DNA from 3 places in the Micromonospora sp. LOL_014 genome. Region 2 is predicted to be linked to each of the others. Evidence: riboswitches for the same ligand, from Rfam matches in the RefSeq annotation. Region 2 holds a riboswitch; each other region holds the start of a gene.
The links. Region 2 has a riboswitch for cyclic di-AMP ahead of ACFHW1_RS04415 (NlpC/P60 family protein). Riboswitches for the same ligand answer to the same signal wherever they lie in the genome.
Positions count from the first base shown of each region.

Region 1: another riboswitch for cyclic di-AMP. It lies ahead of ACFHW1_RS00375 (coiled-coil domain-containing protein); the one in region 2 lies ahead of ACFHW1_RS04415 (NlpC/P60 family protein).
Region 3: another riboswitch for cyclic di-AMP. It lies ahead of ACFHW1_RS07735 (coiled-coil domain-containing protein); the one in region 2 lies ahead of ACFHW1_RS04415 (NlpC/P60 family protein).

Region 1 is NZ_JBHMIP010000001.1:83,111-87,366, reverse strand. Features, by position in the region: gene ACFHW1_RS00395 (sensor histidine kinase) at 1-138, opposite strand, end outside; gene ACFHW1_RS00390 (winged helix-turn-helix domain-containing protein) at 167-835, opposite strand; gene ACFHW1_RS00385 (cellulose binding domain-containing protein) at 884-1,093, opposite strand; gene ACFHW1_RS00380 (potassium channel family protein) at 1,598-2,275, opposite strand; cyclic di-AMP (ydaO/yuaA leader) riboswitch at 2,530-2,665, shown strand; gene ACFHW1_RS00375 (coiled-coil domain-containing protein) at 2,668-3,684, shown strand; gene ACFHW1_RS00370 (glycoside hydrolase family 65 protein) at 3,742-4,256, opposite strand, start outside.
Region 2 is NZ_JBHMIP010000003.1:217,939-222,194, forward strand. Features, by position in the region: gene ACFHW1_RS04410 (NlpC/P60 family protein) at 147-1,190, shown strand; cyclic di-AMP (ydaO/yuaA leader) riboswitch at 1,448-1,591, shown strand; gene ACFHW1_RS04415 (NlpC/P60 family protein) at 1,690-2,628, shown strand; gene dcd (dCTP deaminase) at 2,790-3,368, opposite strand; gene ACFHW1_RS04425 (pyridoxamine 5'-phosphate oxidase family protein) at 3,496-4,011, shown strand; tRNA gene ACFHW1_RS04430 (tRNA-Gly) at 4,158-4,231, shown strand.
Region 3 is NZ_JBHMIP010000006.1:159,411-163,666, forward strand. Features, by position in the region: gene ACFHW1_RS07730 (glycosyl hydrolase) at 1-792, opposite strand, end outside; gene ACFHW1_RS07735 (coiled-coil domain-containing protein) at 1,203-2,402, opposite strand; cyclic di-AMP (ydaO/yuaA leader) riboswitch at 2,407-2,537, opposite strand; gene ACFHW1_RS07740 (cation diffusion facilitator family transporter) at 2,706-3,614, opposite strand; gene ACFHW1_RS07745 (HelD family protein) at 3,660-4,256, opposite strand, start outside.

The sequences.
Region 1 (4,256 bases), on a different contig from region 2:
CAGCAACGCGACGGCACCCATCCCGGCCAGGCCGACCACGTTGATCGCCATCACCAGCAGCGTGATCCGGATCCGCAGGTTACGCAGCCGGTCGGCGGTCTGCAGCGGCTTGCCACCCCGCCGATCGCGGCGGTTCACGACGGCACCCCGCCAATTCGGCCGGCGGTCACGACGGCGCCCCGCCAACCCGGTAGCCGACCCCGCGTACGGTGTGAATCAACTGCGGCTCGCCGAGCTTGCGGCGCAGCTGGGCGACCACCGCGTCCACCACGTTCGAGCTGGGGTCGGCGAGCTCGTCCCAACAGTGTTCGAACAGGTCGCTGCGGCTGGCCACCGCCGGGCGCCGGACCAGCAGCATTTCAAGTACGGCGAACTCCTTGCGGGTGAGCGTCAGCAGGACGCCGGCGCGGCGCACCTCCCGGCGGGCGGCGTCGACCTCCAGATCCGCCACCCGCAGCAGCGGTGGGGTGGTGGCGCCACGGCGTCGGCAGAGCGCCCGGACCCGCAGCACCAGTTCGGCGGTGACGAAGGGCTTCACCACGTAGTCGTCGACGCCGGCCTGAAACCCGGCGATCCGGTCCCCGGCGCTGTCCAGCGCGGTGAGCACCAGGGCCGGTGTGGTGAGCCCGGCCCGCCGTCGGTGGCCGAGCTGGTGCAGTGAGTCGCCTTCCGGAAGGATCCGGTCGAGCACCAGGCAGTCGTAGTCGTTGATGCTCATGCTCAGGTCGGCCTGGCTCCAGTCGGCCGCCTGGTCGACGGCGGATCCGCCGGAGCGCAGCGCGGTGACGACGGCACTGCGTACCTCGGGGTCGTCCTCGACCACCAGCACCCGCATGCGGGCGAGGCTAGCAAGCCGCCGTCACCAGCGCGTCTTCGACGAGGGTCAACCCGAGGACGCGCACCGGTCGCCGTTGAGCAGGAAGTCCGTCGGCGGCGGGTTGCTCGCCGAGTGCCTGACCACGAAACCGAGCTGTACGCTGCCGCCGGCCGGGATCCGGCTGTTCCACGGCGTGTTGGTGACGGTGATGTCCGGCGGGACCAGGTCGACCGGTAAGGGCCCGGCCCGACCGTCGCCGCAGATCGGGCGCGGCAACCCAGCCACTGCCCAGGCCCCAATACACAACGAAGCCTGCCGATGCATCGACAGGCCGGGCAGCGCTGTCGGACAGATCGGCGTCGCGGTCCTGACTTGTTGGCGATTCCCCGCCGTAACAATCGAGGACTAGCGTGGGGACGGGGAGGGCAACCCCCGTCCCCACCATCAGTTGCTGAACACGCACGAGCGGTCTGGCGTCCGGGTCGTGCGTGACGCGCGGGAGCCGGGCCACGCGAGTGGCTCTGGTTCCACCTCCTCTCGACAGGTGGTGCGCGGGCTGGCGGCGGAGTCCGGGCTTGGCCCGCCGCCAGCCTCGGGAGCTGTGCGGTTGACACGGTGATGTCGCCATCGCCGCGCCACGCGTCGACTACTTCAACGTGGGCACATCCATCGATGGAAGCGCTCCCATGCAGGGACTGTAGCCTGAGTCACGAGTTTGCGAAAGTCCGGCGGCTGATCAGCTCACGAAATGAAGGTGTGATGAGGCGTTCACGCCCATGTTCACCGGCCGAACTGCTGAACCGCCGTGGTTGCCCCGGCGACGATCAGCAGCGCATCCGGCGGGATCAACGTCTCAGGTCCCGCGTACCTCAGCTGCCGGTCCCGCTCCTTGATCCCGACCACCGTGATGCCGTACCGCTGACGTAGCCGGCACTCGGCCAACGTCCGGCCGGCGGCGTCCGGCGGGGCGCAGACCTTGGCGATGGCGAACCCGTCGTCGAACTCGATGAAGTCGAGCATCCGACTGGCCAGCAGGCGGGCTACCCGGTCACCCATCGCCGCCTCCGGAAGGATCACATGGTGCGCGCCGACCGAGGCGAGGATCCGGCCGTGCTTGGCGGTGACCGCCTTCGCCCAGACCTCCGGGACATCCAGCTCGGTCAGCGCCACCACGGTGAGGATGCTGGCCTCGACGTCCGAGCCGATGCCGACCACCGCGCGGGAGTAGTCGGCGACGCCACACTGGCGCAACGCCTGGTCATCGGTTGAATCCGCCTCGACCACCCTCGGCAGCCGCTCGGACCAGCGATGCACCCGTTTGGGATGCTCGTCGATGCCCAGCACGTCGTGGCCGAGGCGGAGCAGAGACTGGGCGACCTGACCACCGAACCGGCCGAGGCCGATCACCACCACGCTGTCGGCGTCCGGCGGCCCGACCGGGGAATCGTCATCTCTCACCGAAGATCCGTCCGACGCTACGACTTTCCCGCTTTTCCTCATACGCACTGTAGTCAGCCGCTAACCTCGGCGCAGCGATACCGACCCCTGACGACTTGTCGTACGCCGTCGAACGCAGAAAGTGGACATCACCGAAAGTCGTTGGCTGGTAACGGATTTTTCCAGCTCAGTCAGGATTGTCGAGGTGTTGATGCCGGTGACCAATCCGGTAAGCTTGCCGGCGGTCTTCGCCAGGCGGCGCCCACCGGTGCCGGCGGTGACCGCCGCCCAATCGCCCTCCGGGGTGAGCCGGGGAACCACGTTTCCACCGGGGTGAATCCGCGCCAGCGGTAGGGATCGTTCCGTCCCGAACCCGTCAGCTAACTCGGTCGGCGGCCAAGGAAAGGAACAGGATGACCGCACCCCTCCGCCGGCGGATTCCGACGGCCGCGGCCCTCGCCGCCGTCGCCGCCCTGCTCGCTGGGTTCGTCGTAGTGTCGCCAGCCGCCGCTCAGGATCCGGATGACGAAGGCGCCCCGCCACTGCTCAGCGAAGTGCTCGAATCGACCGGCCGGGGCTTCGTCGAAGCCAAGGCGGCGGTCGACGAGTCCCGCAAACGCCAGTTGAAGCTCAACCTCGAGTTGGAAAAGGTCGAGGAACGGATTTCCGCGCTGACCCCACAGATCGGCCAGGTCGCCTCCAACTCGTACCGTCTCGGCCGGATCACCCCGGTGATGGTCCTGCTCAACAGCGCGGACCCGGACGAGTTGCTGGAACGCGCCGAAGGCCTGGACATGATCGCCATGCACGACAACAAGCGGATTCGGGAGCTCAACGAGGCACGCGAACAGGCAGCTCGGGCAGTCGCCGCGATCGACGCCGAAGTGGCCCGCGAGGAACAGCAACTCGAGGCAATGGCCCGGCAGAAGGAAGAGGCCGAAAAGGCCCTGCAACTGGTCGGCGCGGTCGCCACCAACGGGTTCGTCTCGGCCACCTCGCCGGTCGCCGCCCAGGCGCCGCGTAACTCGGACGGTTCCTGGCCGTCCCAGTCGTGCAGTCTGGACGACCCCACCACGAGCGGCTGCATCACTCCGCGCACCATGCACGCGCTGAACGAAGCGAAAAAGGCCGGCTTCACCCGCTTCGTCTCCTGCTTCCGCCCCGGTGGGCCGTTCGAGCACCCCAAGGGGCGGGCCTGCGACTTCTCCGCCCAGCAGCAGGGGTTCGGCGGCGACGCCTTCGGCGACGACCGGCTGTACGGCAACAACCTGACCGCCTTCCTGGTCCGCAACGCCGACAAGCTCGGCATCCTCTACGTCATCTGGTACCGCCAGTTCTGGTCACCGACCACCGGTTGGAGTTCGTACAGCGGCGCCAACGGCGATCCCAACAGCGACCACACCAACCACGTACATCTGTCCCTGCTGTGACCTGACCTCCTCTCCTCGTGCGGTGCCGGGTCGGCCCGGCACCGCACGAGGAGGTGGTCAGTCGGTACGCGCCGACCGGCGTACCGGTGACCGGCCGGTCGGCTGCTGCGGCGGCGGACCGACCGGATTGGCCGGCGGGATCGCCCGGGTGACCGGCTTGTCCGCAGCCACCGTGATCGGCTCGCCGTGATGGGTAAGGTCAACGGTGGCGTTCGGGTCGACGTCACGCAGCGAATAGGTCACCTCGTCATGCTGGACCGCCACCCGCAGCCGCAGGCCCCGCCACATCATGGCGAACTCCAGCCGGTTGATCCGCTGCGGCAGCCGGGGAGCGAAGGTCAGCTCCCCGCCGTGGTCACGCATCCCCCCGAAGCCGGCGACCAGCGCGAGCCACGCCCCGGCCAGGGCGGCCACGTGGATGCCGTCGCGGGTGTTGCGGTTGATGTCGTGCAGGTCCATTAACGCGGCCTCACCCATGTAGTCGTGGGCGAGCTCCAGATGGCCGGTCTCCGCGGCTATCACCGACTGAGTGCACGCCGACAACGACGAGTCCCGCACCGTACGCCGCTCGT
Region 2 (4,256 bases):
AGCTGCGGGGGAAGCGGAGGCGGCAGGCGGTCTTGAACGAACACCGCGCTTTCCAATAAGGTGATGCACCGACCGCTGCGGATGTCGGCCTCCGTACCCCCGCCCGTGAGGCCCCAGCGATCGAACCATTGAAGGAGTCGCTGCCAATGGCACGTGCGCTCGCGAATTCGCACATCCATCGTCACAGTGGGTCCCGGTATCGACGCGGAGAGCATTGGTGTGTACGGGTTCCTCAACGTATCGCAATTGCGCTGTTGCTTGCCGCAACTGCGCTGGTCTTCCCGGCTGGACCGGCCCACGCCGAGCCGACGCTGGCTGAGATCGAAGCCGAGTTGGACGCCCAGTGGCTGAAACTGGAACCGGTCATCGAGCAGTACAACAAGGTGCACAGCGAGCTCAAGGCCAACGAGAAGAAAGCGGCCGCGCTCGACGAGAAGATCCGCCCCCTGTCCCTGCAGGCCAACTTGGCGGCGGACGAGATCGGCGAGGTTGCCAACCGCTACTACCGGACCGGGCCGTCGAGCGAACTGAACGCCCTGCTCCGGACCGGATCGCCGACCAGCCTGGCGGATCAGCTCGTGGTGCTGGACCGAATCTCCAAGCGTCGGCAGGAAAAGATCACCGCTGTTTTGGAGACCCGGGACCGCTATCTCGCCGAACGGCAGACGCTGGACGAGTTGATCACGAAGCAGCAGGCACAGGACAAGACGCTCGCCGAGCAGCGCAAAACCATCAACGCCGAGATCAAACGCCTGGAACGGGCGCGCAACGCCGCGTACCAGTCCACCGGCTACACCGGCGGATCCGGTGCCTCCGGCCCGTGCCCGGCGGTGTCGGTCGGCGGAGCCGCCGGAACCGCGGTCCGCACCGCCTGCGCACAGCTCGGTAAGCCGTACGTCTGGGGTGCCACCGGGCCGAACGCCTTCGACTGTTCCGGCCTGACCCAGTACGCCTGGGCAAGTGCCGGTGTCAGCCTCACGCATTACACCGGAACTCAGTGGAATCAGGGCAGTTCGGTCAGCCGTGCCAACGCCAAACCCGGGGATCTCGTATTCTTCTTCAGTGATCTGCATCACGTGGGGATCTACATCGGTAATGGCCTGATGGTGCACGCTCCCCGCGCGGGTCAACCCGTGCAGATGGAGAACATCGACAACATGCCGCTCGCCGGATTCAAGCGGGTCGGCTGATCGTGGCAGGTCAGCCAGCCTGCTGAGGCAATCTGAGTGGCGCGCGTTGGCTGGCCGAACGTACGGGCGGACCGGTATGAACGGGCCGGTCCGCCCGGGAAAATTCGAACGCTTGAGCGATGGCAGCCTATGTACGATACGCAATCGTCTGTGTACTCAATGAGATAGTCCATGTTCTCGCTTGCGTAGCGAGAACGCCGCTCTCTACTCTTGGGGATCGTCGAGTCGGGAGGACGTCAACCAACCGGGTTGACCTCGGCCTGACACCGCCTAATCGCCGTCTGACGGCGAGCCGGGGACCCACGGCACTTCCGGGGTGAATCCGCAGGCCACCTGCGGTAGGGCGTCTCCTTTCCGCCCGAACCCGGCAGCTAACCCGGTAGGCGGTCTGGGGAGAAGGAGTCCGGTGGCTACGAGCGCCCCTCGGCGATACCTCCGGTGGTCCAGCCGCGACCATCGGCGAAAATCGCCGCACGACCCTAGCCGAGTACTCTCCGCGTTGGTCGCCGCCACCACCGGCGTCGGTCTGCTGCTGGTAGCAGCGCCGGCGCAGGCGCAGCCCACCGTCGCCGAGATCGAGTCGCAGATCGACGAGGTCTGGGCCGAGCTCGAACCAACGATCGAACGGCACAATGCCGTACGGCAGGACCTTGCCGCCAAGAAGAAGAAGGCGGACGAACTACAGAAGAAGATCAAGCCACTGCAGATCCAGATCGACCTGGCGATGGACCGGGTCAGCGAGTTCGCCGCCCGGTCGTACAAGGGTGGTAGTCCGTCGGTCTTCAACGCGATCCTGACCAATGGCAAGCCGACCCACCTCGCCGACCAGCTCGAGCTGCTGGACCAGTTCGCCCGGCGGCAGGCCCGCGACGTGCAGGCCGTCGTCGACCTCAGGAACGAGTACGCCGCGAAGAAGGCCCCGCTCGACGATTTGATCGTCGAGCTGACCAGCACCGAGGCTCAGCTGGCGGCGAAGGCCAAGGAGATCGACGCCGAGGTTGACCGGTTGCAGGACCTGCGCCTGGAGGCGTACGGCTCGACCAACACCCTCGGCTCGCTGCGTCCCGCGCCCTGCCCGGCGACTTACCCCGGCGGTGCGGCCGGCAAGGCGGTCACCTTCGCCTGTGCGCAGATCGGCAAGCCGTACGTCTGGGGTTCAGCGGGACCGGGCAGCTACGACTGTTCGGGTCTCACCCTGGCCGCTTGGGCGCAGGCCGGCGTCGCGCTGCCGCACAACGCCGCCCGGCAGCGCCAGGTGACCGCCAACGTCAGCCGGGACGAGTTGCGCCCCGGCGACCTCATCTTCTACTACAGCGGGCTCTCCCACGTCGGCATGTACGTGGGTAACGGCTGGATCGTGCACGCCCCCCAGGCGGGCGAACCTGTGCAGATGCGCAAGATCGGTTCGAGTGTGCACAGTTACGGCAGGCCCGGCTAGACCTCACTCCTCCCCATGGCCTGGCGCGTGCCGCTGATCCCCCCCGTCAAGCGGCAGCACCGGCCACCGGAAAGGCGCCCTCCCATGTCTCCCCCCGGCTTGGGAGGGCGCCTTTCGCCTCCCCACCGCGGGCGCGCCGGCGCTGCGACAGCCCAGCCGGTTTAGCTGGTCGGCCAGGTGCGCCACCGCTGCCAGGACCGGCTCGGAGTGGGTCCACGCTGTCCCTGGTACCGGGATCCGTAGACCGCCGACCCGTACGGATGCTCGGACGTCGACGAGAGCCGGAAGATGCACAGCTGGCCGATTCTCATCCCGGGCCAGAGCTTGATCGGCAGGTTGGCCACGTTGGACAACTCCAACGTCACGTGGCCGGAGAAGCCGGGGTCGATGAAGCCGGCGGTGGAGTGGGTCAGCAGGCCCAGCCGACCCAGGCTCGACTTGCCCTCCAGCCGGGCGGCCAGGCCGTCGCCGAGCGAGACGACCTCGAGCGTGGAGGCGAGGACGAACTCACCGGGGTGCAGTACGAACGGGTCGCCGCTGGGCACCTCGACCTGGGACGTCAGATCGTCCTGCCGAGTCGCCGGGTCGATGTGGGTGTACAGGTGGTTGTTGAAGACCCGGAAATACCGGTCGAGCCGGACATCGATGCTCGACGGCTGGACGAGCGAAGGTTCGAACGGCTCGAGGGAGAGTCCGCCGGTCTTGGTCTCCGCGACGATGTCCCGGTCGGAGAGAAGCATCGTCACACGATAGCGACCGTCCGGCCGGTGCGACCGCGCGGCCGGCTGTCCGGCCGGTACGTACCCGGATTGGCCTGGACGGGCGATCCCCCTATCTCCTCGTACACATGTTCGATAGAATCATCGCATGGCAACCTGGTCCGAGTTCGCAGCCGACGAGCCCCGCCTGGCCACGGCGATCCGACTCCTCATGCAGCAGTACGGTCCCGGCCTCGGCTACCTCGCCACCGTCCGAGCCGACGGTGGTCCCCGGGTGCACCCGGTCTCCCCGGTGATCACCGACAACGGGCTGTTCTGCTTCATCATCGACTCGCCGAAGCGGCGTGACCTGGAGCGGGATGGCCGGTACGCGCTGCACTCGTTCCCGCCGGAGGAGAGTGACGACGAGGCGTACCTGGCAGGTCGGGCGCATCCGGTCACCGATCGGGCCAAGGTGGGTCGGCTCGCCAGCGATCTCGGGGCCGTGCCGCACGTCGACTGGCGACTGTTCGAGTTCTCCGTCGACGTGGCGATGGTGGCGCAACGCGGTGGCAGCACCGGCCACTACGCGGCGGCGGCGCCACGGCAACCAGCCGTCCAGGTCTGGCTCGACCCGACCAGCGGCAGCGTCTCCCACCCGGTGCCGACCCCGGTCGCCTGCTGACCCGCCGCGTGGCACCGGCCGACGCGTCGACGCCCTACCCGTTGACGCCCGGTCGACGGGTGTCGAGCCGTACCCCATGCTGTGCTCGGTTGGCGGCCGGGCCTGTTGCGCAGTGACCGGGCTGACCGGGTAGAGTGGGTCCGCTCGCGGGTGTAGTTCAATGGCAGAACATCAGCTTCCCAAGCTGACAGTGCGGGTTCGATTCCCGTCACCCGCTCCAACACACGAAGCCCTGGTCGGGGCCA
Region 3 (4,256 bases), on a different contig from region 2:
GCCGGCGCCGGTCGGCAGCAGCGCGACGGAGAAGTAGCTGCGGCCGGCGAGGGTGGAGCTGATGGTGGTCCCGTTGACGGACCAGGTCGCTCCGCTGGGGGCGTAGGCGACGTAGTCGTGGCCGCGCATGGAGAAGCCGACCCGGGTGCCGCTGTGGTGCCAGACCGTCGGGGTGCCGGGGAACGATAGCTCGGCGTTGCCGCCGGTGACCTGGGCGTATACGAACGGCAGGCCGTGGCCGACGGTCGCGCGCAGGGTACGGGTGCCGTCGGACCAGTACGGGCTGACCGTCCAGTCGGTCCAGCCGTCGACCTTGACGTCCGGGGCGTTGAGTCCGGCGACGCCGAGGGTGAACTCCCGGGTGTACGGGTAGTGGTATTCGCCGACGCCGGTCGATGTGCCGGAGATCGCCGCCTCGGTGGTGTAGGAGACGCCGAGCCCGCCAGCGGTCGGCTGGAACGACATCGGGTGGGCGTGCAGCGGGTCGGAGTAGGCACAGTTGTACCGCTTGAACAACAGCGACGACCACCAGTCGTTGGTCGGCACCGCGCCAGCCGGGGCGCTGCCCGTGACGTACTGCCGGGGGTTGGCGGAGATGCTGCCGCAGGCGGTCGGGGCGGCCGCGCCCGCCGGACGGGTGGTGGTGTAGCTGCCGGCGCCGACGATGGCGGCGTCGGCGGTGCGCAGTACGCCGAAGATCAGTCCGGTGGCGGCCAGCGCCGTCACGGTGGTGGCTGCCAGGATCCGGCGCGGCGTACGACCTGTTCGCGCGCCACGGATCGACAGGTTCATGGTGCCTCCGGGTTGGGTAGGGCGCGGTCCACGATCGCGAAAATTTTCACGACCATTAATGAGTTATTGCCAGGAGGTCACCAGACATGCGGGCTTCTGTCAATATCCCGACATGAAGTTTCGTGCATCCGGCACGGGGTCGTCGCGGTCTGTTGACAGCCGTACCGCTGCTGCTATATATCTAACTGTGAGAGCGCTCTCTCAGTCGCGCGAGCTGCAATGTGCCCAGCGTGAGCCGGGTGTGACTGCGTGGTGGTAGAGCGCTCTCGCATAGTTGCCGGTGGCCGTCGGTCGTTATGCCGATCGGTCTGCCGATGCTGCGCAAATAACTCCGTATGCTGATTCCGTCGCGAATAGAAAATGGGGGCGGTCGGCCGCCGACGTGGCCGTCCGCCCCCATGCGCGCGACGTCAGTACACCGACAGGTGCACGTGGTTGGTGTGGTCGCTGGACGGGTCGCCACCCGCACCGCTGTACGTCTTCCAGCCGCTGCTGGGCAGCCAGATCCGCTTGTACCAGATCACGTAGAGCACACCGAGCCGGTCGGCGTTGTTGATGTAGTAGTTCGCGAGGTTGTCGCCGTAGCTCTTGTCACCGCCGGTCGCCACTCCACCGAAGCCGTTGGGCTGGGCGGCGAAGTCACACGCCCGGCCCTTGGGGTGCTCGCCGGAGCTGCCGTTGCGGAAGCAGGACACGTAGCGGGTGAAGCCGGCAGCCTTCGCCTGGTTCAGGGCGTGCAGCGTACGGGGCGTGATGCAGCCGGAGGTGGTGGGGTCGTCGACGTTGCACGACTCGGCCGGCCAGGAACCGTTCGCGTTGCGCGGAGCCGGGGTCGCCGACGCGTTGGACGACCCGGATCCCGACGACCCGGATCCCGACGACCCGGATCCCGACGACCCGGATCCCGACGACCCGGAGCCGGAGGAACCGGATCCCGACGACCCGGAGCCGGAGGAACCGCTGGCGGCGGCCGCCCGTTCGGCCTCCTCCGCCGCCTGCTGCCTCGCCTGTTCCTCCGCCTGCTTCTCGGCGGCGACCGCGACGGCCAGTGCCCGCTCCGCCTGGTTCCGGCGCTGGTCCATGATGGTGACCTGCTTCTGCTGCTCCCGGATCTCATGCTCGATCGCGGCCTTGGACCTGGTCACCTGGTCACGGGTACGGTACAGCTCGCGGAGCTGCTTCTCCTCGTTGGCGGTCACCGCGCTCAGCGCCGCCGCCCGGTCGATGAACCCTTCCGGCGAGGTGCTGTTGAGTAGCGCGGAGACCGGGCCGAGCCGGCCGTTGCGGTACGCGCGGTCGACGATGTGCCCGACGTTCCTGTTCCGTTGCTCCAGTTCAGCACCGACCGTGTCGAGCTGCTCGGACAGCTTCTTCTGCCGGTCCTTCGAATGGTTGAGCGCCGCCTTGGCGTCGATCCAGCCCTTCGAGGCCGCATCGAGCTCCTTGCGCAGGCTGTCGGTGCCTCCCTCGTTGTCGACCCGGTCGGGCCGGTTGGCGGGCAGGGCGGCTCCGGCCGGCGAGCCGGTCGGGGTGCCGGTGACGGCCATCAGGGCGGCGGTCAACGCCGCCAATAACGTGAATCGGGTTTTTCTGTGGACTGTGCGCGACACTGTGCATTCCTTCCGTCAGCCGCCGACCGGGTTAGCTGACGGGTTCGGGACGGAAGATCCCTACCGCGTGACGCGGATGCACCCCAGGTACGTGGTTCCCCGGCTCGCCGTACGGCGATTAGGCGACGGCCTCCGCGGGCGCCGGAGGGGCGCCGCCCGAGCGGAGACCGGGGCCGAGACTACCGGCTCCCCGGGTCGTCGTCCCGGTATCGATAGCCATGTTATGTCTGGAAAAATCAGAAATATACGTATATCGTGGCTGTGACCGTCGCGGTAAGGTCACGAAACTTAAGCATCTGCTAATCACCAGTCGGCCGGTCCGCAGGAGTCGGCGGGGGCCAGCGGCTCGATCTGCAGCGTCGCGTGCTCGATACCGAACTCGTCGTGCAGGGCCGTCCGGGCGTCCCGCAGCACCGTGCCGATATCGGCCGACGGGGTCACGGCCAGGTGTGCCGAGGCCACCTCCATGCCCGGGGTGAGCGTCCAGACGTGGAGGTCGTGCACGTCGCAGACGCCCGGCACGATGGCCAGCCGGCGGTGGACCCGGGCGACCTCCACATGCTCCGGCGCCGCCTGCACCAGGATGCGCAGCGCGGCCCGGGCCAGCCGCCAGGTGCGTGGCAGGATGAACACCCCGACACCGACGGCGACCAGCGGGTCGGCGTACCACCAGCCGGTGGTGGCGATCACCGTGGCGGCCACCAGCACCCCCACCGAGCCGAGCAGGTCGCCGAGTACCTCCAGGTAGGCGCCCCGTACGTTGAGGCTCTCCCCGGCCCCCTGGCGCAGCAGGGCGAAGGCGACGATGTTGGCGAGCAGTCCGGCGACCGCCACCATCAGCATCGGGCCGACCGTCACCGGCTCTGGATCGGCGAACCGGCGGGCCGCCTCCACCAGGACGTAGAGCGCGACCCCGGCGAGCAGTACGGCGTTCGCCAGCGCGGCCAGCACCTCGAGGCGGTAGAGGCCGAAGGTTCGCTGCGGCTCCCCGGTCGGTCGCCGAGTCGCGGCTATCGCCGCGAGCGCCATGCCGATGCCGAGCACGTCGGTGAACATGTGCCCGGCGTCGGACAGCAGCGCCAGGGAGCCGGTGGCCAGCGCGGTGACCGCCTCGACGACCATGAAGCCCGCCAGCAGGGCGAAGGCGGCCCAGAGACGCCCGTAGTGTCGCTGGCCGGTGCTCCCGGCGCTGTGATCGTGTCCGACTCCCACGCCTGCCACCCTCCGTTGCCCGGCGTCTCGTCAGTAGACTAATGCTCACATAGCAATATGTGCAGTCGACTCCGGGTCGAGGTCGATGGTGACCAGCCGCTGCGTCGCCCGGGAGAGCGCGACGTAGAGCGTGCGCACCCCGGCCTCGGACTCGGCACGGATCTCCTCGCCGGCCACCAGCACCACCGCGTCGTACTCCATGCCCTTCGCCTGCAGGCTCGACACCACCTGTAGCCGGGAGGTCGTCAGCTCGCCGAGCCAGCCGGCGACCTCGTCCCGCCGGGCCACCGCGGCGATGACGCCGACCGTCCCCTCCACGGCGGCCAGCATCTCGGCGGTCGCGGTACGGACGGCAGCCGGCAGCACCGCCGCAGCTACCCGGTCCCGGCGCGGCGCCACCCCGGTCGATCGGACCGCCGTCGGCAACGGGGCGTCCGGAGCGACCTCGCGGATCACCTCGGCGGCCAGTTCGAAGATCTCCGCCGGGTTGCGGTAGTTCGTGGTCAGCTGGAACTCCCGCTGCGGCCGCCGCCCCAACGCCCGGTCCCGGGCCTGGGCGAGCTCGGCCGGATCTCCGGTCCACGCGGTCTGCGCCGGATCTCCGACCACTGTCCAGGAGGCGAGCCGGCCCCGGCGCCCGAT